Regions from separate parts of the Mesorhizobium sp. B2-3-15 genome, predicted to be linked through region 1. Evidence: riboswitches for the same ligand, from Rfam matches in the RefSeq annotation. Region 1 holds a riboswitch; the other holds the start of a gene.
The links. A riboswitch is a leader RNA that binds a small molecule or an ion and turns the genes downstream of it on or off. The one in region 1 is predicted to bind S-adenosylmethionine.
Positions count from the first base shown of each region.

Region 1 (7,182 bases):
TGCTTGGCAGCGGCGTGCTGGCGCTGACCATCGACCAGGGCGCCCATACCCAGCGCTACCAAGGCATCGTCCAGCTCGACGGCGAAACGCTGGAAGACGCGGCGCGCACCTATTTCCGTCAGTCGGAACAGATCCCGACCGATATCAGGCTCTCGGTCGCCAAGCTGCTGACGCCCGGGATCGGCGGCGCGCGCGAGCAATGGCGCGCCGGCGGCATCCTGGCGCAGTTCCTGCCGCAATCGCCCGAGCGCATGCGCATTCCGGACCTGCCGGGTGGGGACGGCGATCCGCGCGAGGAAGTCCACGATCCGGCCGATAATTCCTGGCAGGAACTCCTGGCCTTGCTCGGCACCATCGAGCCGACCGAATTGATCGACCCGACCATAGGCGCCGAGCGGCTGCTGTATCGTCTGTTCCACGAGCATGGCGTGCGCGTCTTCGGCGGCGTTCCCGTGGCCGACCAGTGCTCATGCTCCCGCGACAAGATCCGTGGCATCCTCGAAGGCTTCTCAGCGCAGGAGATCAAGGACAGCACAGAGGATGGCGGCATCCATGTCGCCTGCGAATTCTGCTCGACGCAGTACGACTTCGATCCGGCCGAGTTTGCGGCTCAGTAAAGCCTTTCCTTCTCCTCGTTCCGCGGGGAGAAGGTGCCCGAAGGGCGGCTGAGGGGCGGCGCGACCGTCGGCGCTCAGTTCACCGTGCGCCTTGTCCCCGGCAGATCGAGCGAGAAGGCCGGGATGGCGATGTCGAACGTCTCGCCGCGCTTGTTGCGCATCGTGTAGCGTCCGACCATGATCCCGGAGGGTGTCGAGAGCGGGCAGCCGGACGTGTACTGATAGCTGTCGCCGGGATTGAGTTCCGGCTGGTCGCCGACAACGCCCGGCCCGCGCACCTCCTCGACCCGGCCGGCACCATCGGTGATGTGCCAATAGCGCGACAGAAGCTGCACGAACTCGTCAGACTGGTTGTCGATCGTTATCTGATAGCCCCAGACGTAGCGGTTCTCCTGGGGATCTGAACGATCCTCCAGATAGAACGGCCTGACCTGCACTTCGATGTTGCGCGTCACGGCGCGGTACATGAGCGGCTCCAAAACAATCCGACGACTTTCGACGCTCGCGGTGAGCAGGTCAACGTGCGCGTCTTGTCGCGCCTGGGATTGAAACGCAGGTGCCGGCAAAGAATGTCATTTAAGTGACACACGACAATGGTGGTGTGCGCGAACCGGGCGACTCGGCCCTCTGTCGAACTGTTGAAAACGGCCGCGACGCGGGCCGACTTCCGGAGTGACCAGATCTCGATGGAACTCACTCTCATATCCGCCTCGCTTTCGACCGCACTCATCCTCTCAAACGCTGCCAGCATCCTGCTTGCCGCTTCACAGCTGAAACGGCGCACCACGATTGCCCCGCCGGCGGGCAGATCGCCGGCGGTGTCGATTGTCGTCCCGTCGCGCGGCGTCGAGCCATTCACACATGAGACGCTGGAACGCGCCTTCGCGCTCGACTGGCCACGCTACGAACTGATCTTCTGCGTCGCCCATGCCGACGACCCGGTGGTCAAACTGATAAACAGGGCGATTGCCCGGTTTCCGCAGGTGCCGGCCCGGCTGTTGATCGGCGACGACCGTGTCAGTGCCAATCCAAAGCTCAACAACTGCGTCAAAGGCTGGGAAGCGGCGCGCCACGACTGGGTCATTCTTGCCGATTCCAACGTTCTGATGCCGAGGGACTATGTCGAGCACATGATGGCGGCGTGGCAGCACGGTACCGGCCTTGTCTGCTCGACGCCGATCGGCTCCAGGCCAGATGGTTTCTGGGCCGACGTCGAATGCGCCTTCCTCAACACATTGCAGGCCCGCTGGCAGTATGCCGGCGCGGCGCTCGGCCTCGGCTTCGCGCAGGGCAAGAGCATGCTGTGGAACAAGCCGATGCTGGACGCCAATGGCGGCATACGCGCGCTGGCCGCCGAGATCGCCGAGGACGCCGCCGCAACCAAGCTGGTGAACGGCCTCGGCCTGCGTGTCAACCTCGTTGCCGCCCCCTTCGAGCAGCCGCTCGGCCAGCGCACGTTTGGCGAGATCTGGTCGCGCCAGGCCCGCTGGGCGCGCCTGCGCCGCGTCACTTTCCCGCTGTTCTTCGCGCCCGAGATCCTGACTGGTGCGGCGGTCCCGCTGGTTCTTGCGCTGATTGCCGCGGCGAGCGCCGGCATTAGTCTCTGGGCGACCGCGATTGCCGTGCTGGCGGCGTTCTATCTTCCGGAATGCGCTCTGGCCCTGGCCAAGGGTTGGCACGTCTCGACGCGCATGATCGCGGCGACGGTCGCGCGGGACGTCATGCTCCCGGCCATCTGGGCGCGCGGCTGGCTCGGCGGCGCCGTCGACTGGCGCGGCAACGCCATGACCATCCGCACCAAGACGGCGGAACTGGAGGAGACGCCGTCGAGCGCCTGATCGCTGCTGACGACGCTGCCTGGACGAAACCTATTTGGCGGCCTTCAAGGCTTGCGCGATATCTTCCAGCAGGTCGTCCGTATCCTCCAGGCCGACCGACAGCCTGAGCGTACCGGGCCCGATGCCGAGTTCGGCGCGGGCCTCATCGCTGAGGTTCTTGTGGGTGGTCGTCGCCGGATGGGTGATCAGGCTTTTGGCGTCGCCGAGATTGTTCGAGATCAGCACGATGTCGAGGGCGTTCTGCAGGGCGAAGGCCGCCGGCTTGCCGCCCTTGACGTCGAGGCAGATCAGCGTCGAGCCACCCGACATCTGCTTCTTGACGATATCGGCCTGCGGGTGGTCGGCACGGCCGGGATAGATGACGCGGGCGATCTGCGGCTGCCCGGCCAGGAAGTCGGCGATCCTGCCGGCGCTCTCGGTCTGCTGGCGCACGCGCAGCGGCAAGGTTTCCAGGCCCTTCAGCAGCGTCCAGGCGTTGAACGGCGACAGGCTGGGACCGGTGTGGCGGAAATAGTCGTGCAGGTTCTCGTCAATCCACTTCTTGTCCGACAGGATGACGCCGCCCAGGCAGCGGCCCTGGCCGTCAATGTGCTTCGTGGCCGAGTAGACGACGATGTGCGCACCAAGCTGCAACGGCTTCTGCTGCAGCGGCGTGGCAAAGACATTGTCGACGACCAGCCGCGCGCCGATCGAATTGGCAAGCGAGGCGACGGCGGCGATGTCGACGACCTCGAGCGTCGGGTTGGTCGGGCTTTCCAGGAAGAACAGCTTGGTGTTCGGCCTGACCGCCTTTTCCCAATTGGCGATCTCGGTGCCGTCGACCAAGGTCGCCTCGATGCCATAGCGCGGCGCCAGCGTCTCGACCACCCAGCGGCAGGAGCCGAACAGCGCGCGCGCGGCCACGATGTGGTCGCCGGCCTTGACGCTGCACAGAAGGGCAGCCGTCACCGCCGCCATGCCCGACGCCGTGGCGCGCGCGTCTTCGGCGCCTTCAAGCGCGCACATGCGCTTTTCGAACATGTCGACGGTCGGGTTGGCGTAGCGCGAATAGATGAAACCAGGCTCTTCGCCCTTGAAGCGGGCCTCGGCGGCCTGCGCCGTCTGATAGACATAACCCTGGGTCAGGTACATCGCCTCGGAGGTTTCGCCGAAGCCGGAACGCAGGGTTCCGCCATGCACGAGTGCCGTCTGAGGTTTCCAGTTGCGCTTCTTGGTGCTCATCGCTTTGTTCCAGACACAAAAAAACCGGCCGCGAAAGTCGCAACCGGTCCATACGGCCTTGCGGCCCGACGGTCCTTTAGCGACTTGTTTAACGTGGCTGCAAGCCGACCGGCCAAATCACCACGGGATAACGACCCTTTAGACCCGCGCCACGCTTGCGTCAATTGCCGGCTTCATTAAGACGTTTGTACCAAGGCAGGTTCCGCAAAAGTGCCCGGCGGTTTTGCGGCAAGAACCTGCAACAAACAAGAACCTGCAACGAAAGAGACCAGTCTTGGGGCGGAGCCAGACTTTGCGGCAGACAGGCATTCTTCCCGATCAGGACATTTCGGCGCTGTTCCGGTCCGGCGCGCTGAAGTCGCCGCGCGCGCTCGATGCCGACCAGATCCAGCCGGCAAGCCTTGATCTCAGATTGGGCGAAAAGGCCTGGCGGGTTCGCGCCTCGTTCCTGCCCGGTCCCAACCACAAGGTGTCGGAAAAGCTCGATCGGCTGCAACTGCACGAGATCAGTCTGACCGAAGGCGCGGTCCTCGAAACCGGCTGCGTCTATATTGTGCCGCTGCTCGAAAGTCTGGCCCTGCCGGCTGACATTTCGGCCTCGGCCAATCCCAAGAGCTCGACCGGGCGGCTCGACATCTTCACCCGCGTCATGACCGATCGGGGCCACGAGTTCGATAAGATCGCCGCCGGCTACACCGGTCCGCTCTATCTCGAGGTCAGCCCGCGCACCTTTCCGATCATCGCGCGCACGGGGTCGCGCCTGTCTCAAATCCGCTTTCGCACCGGCAACGCGCTGCTCTCGGAAGCCGAGTTGCATGAACTGCATCGTGCCGAGATGCTGGTCGCCACGGAGCCACCGAACATTTCCGGCGGCGGCATCGCGCTGTCGATCGACCTCAATGGCGACAAGGATGGGCTGGTCGGCTATCGTGGCAAGCACCACACCGGCCTCGTCGATGTCGACAAGCGCGCCGCGCAGGATGTCCTCGACTTCTGGGAGCCGATCCACAAGAGCCGCGCCGGCGAACTGGTGCTCGATCCCGACGAATTCTACATCCTCGTCAGCCAGGAGGCGGTGCATGTGCCGCCGCTCTACGCCGCCGAGATGACGCCATTCGATCCGCTGGTCGGCGAGTTTCGTGTCCATTATGCCGGCTTTTTCGATCCGGGTTTCGGCCATTCGGCGGCCGGCGGCACCGGCAGCCGGGCGGTGCTCGAAGTACGCAGCCACGAAGTGCCGTTCATTCTCGACCACGGCCAGATCGTCGGCCGGCTGGTCTACGAGCACATGCTGAAGCGACCGCAGGCGCTCTACGGCACCGATCTCGGCTCGAACTACCAGGCGCAGGGCCTGAAGCTGTCGAAGCATTTCCGCGCCGTGCGCTAAGGTCGAAGCTGCCGACCTCGCTCTTGTGGGAGAGATGCCCGGCAGGGACGTGACTGAAACCTATTGCTAGATCGGCGGGACAGCGCCCCGCTCTGGCTTGCCAGCCATTCCCCACGAGAGGGGAATCACGCGCTCATGGCTTCAAAGCGCCTTCACCGACACCTTCACCGGCTTCTCGATCTCGAGCGGGTTGCGCAGCGGCAGTCCGAAATCCCCGGCCTCGATCTCGAACACGTCGCCGGCTTCCGTCTTGATGCCGTCGGCGAAGGATAGCGTCGCGGTGCCGAACATATGCACATGCACGTCGCCAGGCTGGCGGAAGGCCGAATATTTGAAGTGGTGGTGTTCGAGATTGGCGATGGTGTGGGACATGTTCGTTTCACCCGACAGGAAGGGCTTTTCCCACAATGCCTTGCCGTCGCGCAGGATACGCGACGTGCCGCGGATGTCCGAAGGCAGGTCTCCGATCAGGATCTCCGGGCCGAAGGAGGCATTGCGCAGCTTGGAATGGGCGAGGAAGAGATAGTTGACGCGCTCGGTCACATGGTCCGAGAATTCGTTCGACAAGGTGAAGCCGACGCGGAATGGCGCCCCGTCATCGCCGATGACATAGATCCCGGCGACCTCTGGTTCCTCGCCGGCATCCTTGGCAAAGGCCGGTGACATGAGCGCCGCGCCAGGCGCGACTGCCATGGTGCCGTTCCCCTTGTAGAACCATTCCGGCTGCACGCCGACCTGGCCTTTCGCGGGCTTGCCGCCTTCCAGTCCCATGCGGAACATCTTCATGGAATCGGTGAGTTGCTCCTCGCCGTCGGTGCTGAGCTTCTTGTGCATGGAATCGCGCGTCGCGGCCGACCCCAGATGCGTCAGCCCGGTGCCGGTCAGGTGCAGATGCGCCGGGTCGGGGTGATTGATTGGCGACAGCAGGCGCCCCCGCTTGTAGGCGGCGTCGAGATCGATCGTCTCGCCAAGCCCCTTGCGTTCGATCAGGGCGGCCAGGCCGACGCCGGTGCGGGCGGCCTCCATCGCCAGCGAATAGACGCTGCGTGCCCCGTTGATGATCCGGGTCTTCCCGCCGCTGCGGGCAACGACACGGATCGTCTCGGCGTCGTCGAGAATCTGCGAGATCAGCATGATCAGTCCTCTCTCATTTATCTGTACCCGGCTGCCAATGGGCAAATCCTGACCGGCGCGGCGCGGAAACGCGCCACGGTTGAAACGCTTCGTCCGGATTGCGTTCGCGAGCCTGGTCCTTCCCCGGACTTCTTGGTGCCGACGGGCTGCCGGCAGCTTCGCGATCTAGAACCCGTATGCCTCCTAGTCCTCGTCCCAGCCCTCAAGCCTTGTTCTTGTTGTAGACGTCGAAGATCACGGCACCGAGCAGCACCAGGCCCTTGACCACCTGCTGCCAGTCGACATTGACGCCCATGATGGACATGCCGTTGTTCATCACGCCCATGATGAAGCCGCCGACCACCGCGCCGATGACCTGGCCGACGCCGCCCATCGCCGAGGCGCCGCCGATGAAGACGGCCGCGATCACGTCGAGCTCGCTGCCGAGGCCGGCCGCCGGCACGGCCTGGCCGAGACGTGCGGCGATGATCAGCCCGCCGAGCGCCGACAGAACGCCCATATTGACGAACACCCAGAGCGTCAGCCTTTCGGTGTTGATGCCCGACAGTTGCGCCGCCTTGGCGTTGCCTCCCATGGCGTAGATGCGGCGGCCGATGGTCATGCGCTTGGTGACGAAGACGAACAGCGAGATCAGCACGCCCATCACCAGCAGCACGATCGGCAGGCCCCGATAGGTCGCGAACTGGAAGACCAGGAAGAGCGCCAGTGCGCTGCCGACCAGGGTCTTGATGACGAACAGGGTGAAAGGCTCGGCCTCATAACCGTGGAGTTCGCGCTTGCGTCGCGTCCTGAAGCCGAAATAGGCGTAGGCGAGCACCGCGATCAGGCCCAGCACGACTGTCGTCATGTGAAGCGTCAGGCCACTGCCCAAAACGGTCTTGCCGGCCGCGTTCACCGTCGGCGGGATCAGGGTCAGCGGACCGATGACATCGGGGATGAAACCGGAACTCAGCGCCTTGAAACTGTCGGGAAGCGGGCCGACCGA
Region 1 covers NZ_VFVO01000002.1:305,455-312,636, forward strand. The annotation lists gene FJ954_RS05530 (Hsp33 family molecular chaperone) at 1-617, shown strand, start outside; gene apaG (Co2+/Mg2+ efflux protein ApaG) at 692-1,084, opposite strand; gene FJ954_RS05540 (ceramide glucosyltransferase) at 1,304-2,455, shown strand; gene FJ954_RS05545 (O-succinylhomoserine sulfhydrylase) at 2,486-3,676, opposite strand; SAM riboswitch at 3,733-3,810, opposite strand; gene FJ954_RS05550 (2'-deoxycytidine 5'-triphosphate deaminase) at 3,969-5,063, shown strand; gene araD1 (AraD1 family protein) at 5,205-6,197, opposite strand; gene mmsB (multiple monosaccharide ABC transporter permease) at 6,400-7,182, opposite strand, start outside.

Region 2 (7,182 bases), on a different contig from region 1:
CATGGCGGCCTTCCTGCATCAGCTGATGGTCTTTGCCATGATCGCCGGCGGACTGCTGGTGCTCAATATCGGCCAGACCTGGCTCAACCAGATGATCCGGCTGAAGTTGCGCGAGGCGCTGACGCTGGACCTGATCGACCAATGGATGCGGCCGGCGCGCGCCTTCCGGCTGGCCAATGCCGGCGCCATCGGCGTCAATCCCGACCAGCGCATGCAACAGGATGCCGCGCATCTCTCGGACCTGTCGACCGATCTTGGTGTCGGCCTGCTGCAGTCGTTCATCCTGCTCGTGTCCTTTGTCGGTGTGCTGTGGGAACTGTCTTCGGGCTTCGTCTTCCACGTCAACGGCTGGTCGCTGGCGATACCGGGCTACATGGTTTGGGCCGCGTTCCTCTATGCCGGTACCGCCTCGTGGCTGAGCTGGCTGGTCGGGCGGCCGCTCATCAGCCTCAACAGCGACCGCTATACGCGCGAAGCGGAACTGCGCTCCTCGATGGTGCGCGTCAACGAGAATGTCGATGCCATCGCGCTGTACCGTGGGGAGGATGACGCCAAGCGACGGCTGCAACTCGACCTCGGCACGGTGCTGGGCGCCATGCGGCGCATCTACACCGCCCAGATCAATCTGTCCTGGGTAACCGATACCTATGGCTGGATCACGGTCGTGGCGCCGATCCTGGTCGCCTCGCCGGTCTATTTCTCGGGGGATATCAGCTTTGGCGGGCTGATGATGGCGGTCGGGGCCTTCAACCAGGTCCACTCCTCCCTGCGTTGGTTCATCAACAACATCGGCAGCATTGCCGACTGGCGCGCCACGCTGATGCGTGTCGCCGACTTCCGCATCGCGCTCGATGAAACCGATGTGCTGCACGACAAGGAGAAGCGCATCGAATTCGCCGACAACGCCAATGGCAACCTGACGTTCGAGAAGCTTCAGGTGGCATCGCCGGACGGATGCACCAAGCTCGCCGACCAGCATGTCGAAATCCATGCCGGCGAGCGCGTCATGATCACCGGTGAACCGGGCGCCGGCAAGACGCTGTTCTTCCGCGCCATTGCCGGGCTGTGGCCGTGGGGCAGCGGGCGGATCGGCCTGCCGGCGGGGGAAACCATCATCTTCGTGCCGCGTGTGCCCTATTTGCCAGCCGGCACGCTGCGCGAGGTCCTCAATCACCCGAACGGGCATGCGCCGGCGAACGACGCCGACATTTCAGCGGTGCTTGCCGAGGTCGGTCTTGGACGGCTGTCGTCGTCGCTCGACCGCGTCGGACGCTGGGACCATGAGTTGGGCGATGACGAACAGCGATTGCTTGGCGTGGCCAGGCTCGCCTTGCGACAGCCAAAATGGGTGATCATCGACGAAGCCATGGATGCGTTCGACGGACCCTCGCTGCGGCGCGTGCTGTCGCTGCTGGAGAAGCGCCTGCCCGGCGCCGCGATCATCAACATCGGGCGCGGCCAGCACAACAATCAGTTCTTCCCGCGTTCCCTGACGATCGTTAAGGATTCCGACGCGCCCGCGCTGAAACCTGCCCACGTCAGGGCGGGTGCCATCGAGCCGCCGCCAGCCGCGGCAAGCCTCCACCACAGGAAGTAGCAGTTTTTCCCCCGTTGCGGCCCGTTGCCTGGCCGCCAAGGCCCTGGCGGTCGGCATCTCGCTGCCGGACGAGAAGGAATGCGCCCTGCAACGCGCCGTGCTCGATCGCTGAGCTGTCGCCGGTCAGGCCGGTGGAATTCCAAACTTGCCACGAACTTCGTCGTAGAGGTCGCGCCGCCAGCGGCGGCCGTGGAGATAACCGTTGATCAGTTCCGGCAATGAATAACCAAGCGCATCAGACGAGCGGTTGGCCATGTATCCTGCAAATGCCTGTGGTATTCGCCCCCGGAGAATATCGGCGATGATCTGCCGCGTGATCATAAAGGGAGGGACATGGGGGTAGGAGCGAGCGATGTGCGGATGCTTACTCATCAGGATCGCGTAGGCTTCGACATAGCCGTCCCTGCGGCCTGAAATCGAATTCTGCGAATTGTGCTTCGTCCAGTCGATATCTTCCGATAATTGCGCGCCGAAGCGCTGTGCGAAGCGCAGCAGAAGCTCGCGGTCCTGCATCCGGGGAATGTCGCTGTCATAGCCGCCGATGGCCAGCAAAGCCTCGCGTCTGGCTGTTATAGCCGATCCGGCTATGAAGGCCGTCTGCGCGACCACCGCCCGCTCCAGCATTGGCGGGTTCAGAAAAGCGCCGCGGTTAACGCAGGCGGTGCCGCGGCCACCCTTCACCGAGACATATGAGGAGAGCAGGACTTCGAGCGCTGGATTGTCGTCGAACCATGCCAGCGTCCGTTCGAGCCGGTGCGGCAGGAAGAGATCGTCCGAATCAAGAAAAGTCACCACGGGCGCCCGGGCTAGCTCGATGCCGGCATTCCTGGCGGCATTGGCGCCGCGCCACTTCGCGCCGACATAGATCAGCCGGGGGTCATGGATGCGGGCGAGCGCCGCCTCGGTCCCGTCCGTCGAACCATCGTCGACGACGATATGTTCAAATCGCGGCATGCTCTGGGAAAGCACGCTTTCGACGGCGCGGAGCACCGTTTCGCGCCGGTTGTGAGTCGGCGTGATCACCGTGACGAGGGGCGCCTGTTCGGTCTTCCCGATCATATCACGTAGGCCGCCTCCAGCGCGTAAACACCCTTCGCGCGAGGTCCTTTGATCATCGGGATGGCTAAATGGATCGGACTTCCCCCTGGATGGGCCTCATCGGATTCGGTGCGACGCTACAAAAAACAACCTGCCATGTCACCCCGTCGTGCCGTCGTTCGACCGACCAGGCATGATGAATTCCAGCTCATGGCGCTTCAACTGCAACACTTTCGCACCCGCTGAAAGACGCGCGGCCACCCTCAAGGATTGGCAGTCGCGCCTGCGGGCGTCGCCCATTTCATTATCGCTTCAGCAGGAACACTGCTTGTTGGCCAAAGAAATTCCAGAACCACCATGGCATCGACAGGCCGATCTTCTGGCCGTTGGCGTCGAGCGCGGTCGCCTTCTCCACTGTCGCGCCAAGCTCTTCGCACAAATTGACGAAGTCTCGGATCGTGCAGAAGTGGATGTTGGGCGTGTCGTACCAGGAATAGGGCAGGTCGCTGGTCACAGGCATGCGGCCCTTGACGAACAGCGACAGGCGCACCCGCCAGTGACCGAAATTGGGGAAAGACACGATTGCCCGGTTGCCGATCCTGAGCAGCTCGTCGAGCACCAGCTTCGGGTTGCGGGTGGCCTGCAGGGTCTGCGACAGGACAACGAAGTCAAAGCCCTTGTCGGGATAGAATTCGAGATCGGTGTCGGCGTCGCCCTGGATGACACTGAGACCGCGCGCCACGCATTCGTTGACGCCACGCTGCGACAGCTCGAGTCCGCGACCGTCGACCTGCTTGGTGTCCTGCAGCAATTCGAGCAATGAGCCGTCGCCCGAGCCGACGTCGAGCACACGCGATTGCGGCGGGATGAGGTTGGCGACGACCTCGAGGTCGACGCGTTGGCTGCCGTTGACGCTCATGGCTTCGCCTCGTGGACGGCGCATGGCCTTGGTCCGAAACGTCTGCAACTTTTCGGGGTCATGGCTTCGCCGTTCTGTTTGGCGCACGAGCTTGATCCGAAACGTCTGCAACTTTTCGGGGTCATGCGCTGAGCCCCCTGGCGCGCGCGGCCGAGCCGATGAAGCCGTTGATGGCGGCAAACAGTTCCGGCTCGTCGAGCAGGAAGGCGTCGTGGCCGCGATCGGTCTCGATCTCGACGAAGGATACCGAGGCGCCGGCGGCGTTGAGTGCGTGGACGATGGAGCGGCTCTCTTCGGTCGGGAACAGCCAGTCCGATGTGAAGGACACCAGGCAAAAGCGGGTTTTCGTGCCGGCGAAGGCGTCGGCCAGCCGGCCGCCATGGTCGGCGGCGAGGTCGAAATAATCCATCGACCGCGTCATGTAGAGATAGGAGTTGGCATCGAAGCGGTCGACGAAGGTCATGCCCTGGTGGCGCAGATAGCTCTCGATCTGGAAGTCGGCATCGAAGCCGAAGGTCAGCGCTTCGCGGTCCTGCAAATTGCGGCCGAATTTGCGGTGCAGGGCGGCTTCCGACAGATAGGTGATGTGGGCGGCCATGCGCGCCACCGCCAGCCCTTTCTCCGGGCGCTTGCCGTGTTCGAAATATTTGCCGCCATGCCAGTCCGGATCGGCCATCACAGCCTGCCGCCCGACTTCGTGGAAGGCGATGTTCTGTGACGAATGGCGCGCCCCCGTGGCGATCGGCAGCGCCGAGAACACGCGCTCGGGATAGCTCGACGCCCATTCCAGAACCTGCATGCCGCCCATCGAGCCGCCGAGCACGCAGAACAGTTTCTCGATGCCGAAATGGTCGATCAGCATCTGCTGCGCGCGCACCATGTCGCGGATGGTGATGACCGGCAGGTCGAGGCCATAGGGTTTACCGGTGGCCGGGTTGGTCGAGGCCGGGCCGGTGGAACCCAGGCAGCCGCCGATGACATTGGAGCAGATGACGAAGAAGCGGCTGGTATCGATGATCCTGCCCGGTCCGATCAGCACTTCCCACCAACCGGGCTTGCCGGTTACCGGATTGGTGCTGGCGACATGCTGGTCGCCCGTCAGCGCGTGGCAGACGAGGATGGCATTGGAGCGGGCATCGTTCAGCGTGCCATAGGTCTGGTAGGCGATCTGGAACGGCGACAGCAGCGTGCCGGCGTCGAGCTTGAGCGGCTTGTCGGGTCCGAAACGTAACACCGGGCTCGACGGTTGGTCGGCCTCGTTGTTGGTCTTTCCTGCACGCAGAGCGGCCATCACGTCTCTCTTGCTGCACCGTGCGCTCGTGGAAATCGCTGCCGATCTCCGCCGCCGATGCGTCCGTCCGGCCGGTCGCGGACAACAAAAAACCGGCATTGCCTTCGCAAAGCCGGTTACGTCACGCAAACGGCCCTTTAGCGAATTGTTTAACGTGGCTGCAAGCCGACCGGCCAAATCACCACGGAACTGTCAATCGTCTTTCTAGAACCCGCCTGCCTCGCCGTCAATGGCGGCGGCTGGCACCACTGCCACCTCTCGACATTGCGTGCCATGGCTTGTATTTCCGCAGCGGCCTCCGGATGGAGGCGTTTTCGACGGATTTTGCAAGATATGAACCAGACACCGGATCAGGCACGTCCAACTCCGCGCGCGGGCATCATGGACATAGAGGCCTATGTGCCCGGCAAAAGCTCGGCGGCCGCCGGTGTGGCCAAGGTCTACAAGCTGTCGTCGAACGAGAATCCGCTTGGGCCTTCGCCGAAGGCGATCGAGGCCGCGCGCGAGGTCGCCGGCAAACTCGACATCTATCCCGACGGCAGCGCCAAGCGGTTGCGCGAGGCTATCGCCGAGGTGCATGGCCTCAACGCGCAAAACATCATCTGCTCCAACGGGTCGGACGAGATCCTCGGCCTGTTGGCGCAGACCTATCTCGCGCCCGGCGACGAGGCTATGTTCACCGAACACGCCTTCATGGTCTACAAGATCTACATCCAGTCGGCAGGTGCCACCCCGGTCGTGGTCAAGGAGACCGACGAGCGCGCCGACATCGACGCGATGCTGGCGGCCGTCACGCCGCGCACGAAAATCGTGTTCCTGGCCAATCCCAACAACCCGACCGGCACCTATGTGCCGTTCCAGGAGGTGCGCCGCCTTCATGCCGGACTGCCGGGAAACGTGCTGCTGGTGCTCGACGCGGCCTACGCCGAATATGTCCGCCGCAACGATTACGAAGCCGGCATCGAGCTGGCCGGCAGCGCCGAGAACGTGGTGATGACCCGCACCTTCTCCAAGATCGGGCTCGGCGGCGCGCGCATCGGCTGGATGTATGGTCCCCTGCATATCGTCGACGCCATCAATCGTGTACGCGGCCCCTTCAACGTCAATGCGACAGCGATCGAGGCCGGCATCGCCGCGATCCGCGACCGTGCCCATGTCGAGCGTAGCGTGGCGCATAACGAGACCTGGCTCACCTGGCTGAGCGGCGAAATGACCGGGCTCGGGCTGCGCGTGACGCCGAGCGTTGGCAATTTCCTGCTCATTCATTTTCCCGACGATCAGAAGCATTCCGCGGCGGCGGCTGACGATTATCTGAGCGCGCGCGGCTATATTCTGCGGCGCGTTTCAGGTTACGGCTTTCCCAACGCGCTTCGCATGACCGTCGGCACTGAAGAGGCCAATCGCGGCGTTGTCGCCGCGCTCACGACATTCCTGAAAAGCTAGAACGTCTAAAGAGCTGGAACACCATGGCATCACCGATGTTCGAAAAGATCGCGCTGGTCGGTATCGGCCTGATCGGCTCGTCTCTGGCCCGCGTCATCCGACGCGAGGGCTTGGCTCGCCATGTCGCCATCTCGACGCGCAGTGCGGCAACGCTCAAGCGAGCCGAGGAACTGGGCCTTGGCGATTCCTACACCATCGATGCCGGGGACGCGGTGCGTGATGCCGATCTGGTCGTTGTCTCGGTGCCGGTCGGCTCATCCGGCGCTGTAGCGGAGGAAATCGCGCCGGCGCTGAAAAAGGGGGCGATCCTCACCGATGTCGGCTCGACCAAGGCCTCGGTCATCGCGCAGATGCAGCCGCATGTGCCTGAAGGCGTCCATTTCATTCCTGGCCATCCGCTGGCGGGCACCGAAAAATCCGGCCCGGATGCCGGGTTTGCCGACCTGTTCGACAACCGCTGGTGCATCTTCACGCCGGTGCCGGGCACCGATCCGGAAGCGCTGGAACGGCTGTCGGAATTCTGGCGCCGCTGCGGCGCCAACATCGACACGATGGACCCGCAGCATCACGACATGACGCTGGCCATCGTCTCGCATCTGCCGCACATCATCGCCTACAACATCGTCGGCACCGCCGACGATCTGGAATCGGTGACCAAGACGGAAGTGATCAAATATTCCGCCTCCGGTTTTCGCGATTTCACGCGTCTGGCTGCCTCCGATCCGACCATGTGGCGGGACGTGTGCCTGCACAACAAGGATGCCATCCTGGAAATGTTGGCGCGGTTCTCGGAAGACCTGGCGTTCCTGCAGCGCGCCATCCGCTGGGGCGACGGCGACAAGCTCTTCGACCTGTTCACCCGCACCCGCGCCGTGCGCCGCTCGATCATCGAGG
Region 2 covers NZ_VFVO01000010.1:95,498-102,679, reverse strand. The annotation lists gene FJ954_RS20730 (ABC transporter ATP-binding protein/permease) at 1-1,597, shown strand, start outside; gene FJ954_RS20725 (glycosyltransferase family A protein) at 1,721-2,656, opposite strand; gene metW (methionine biosynthesis protein MetW) at 2,940-3,554, opposite strand; gene FJ954_RS20715 (homoserine O-acetyltransferase) at 3,676-4,845, opposite strand; SAM riboswitch at 4,963-5,040, opposite strand; gene hisC (histidinol-phosphate transaminase) at 5,179-6,288, shown strand; gene FJ954_RS20705 (prephenate/arogenate dehydrogenase family protein) at 6,312-7,182, shown strand, end outside.
Region 2: linked by a shared signal. The riboswitch ahead of FJ954_RS20715 (homoserine O-acetyltransferase) and the one ahead of FJ954_RS05545 (O-succinylhomoserine sulfhydrylase) in region 1 are both predicted to bind S-adenosylmethionine.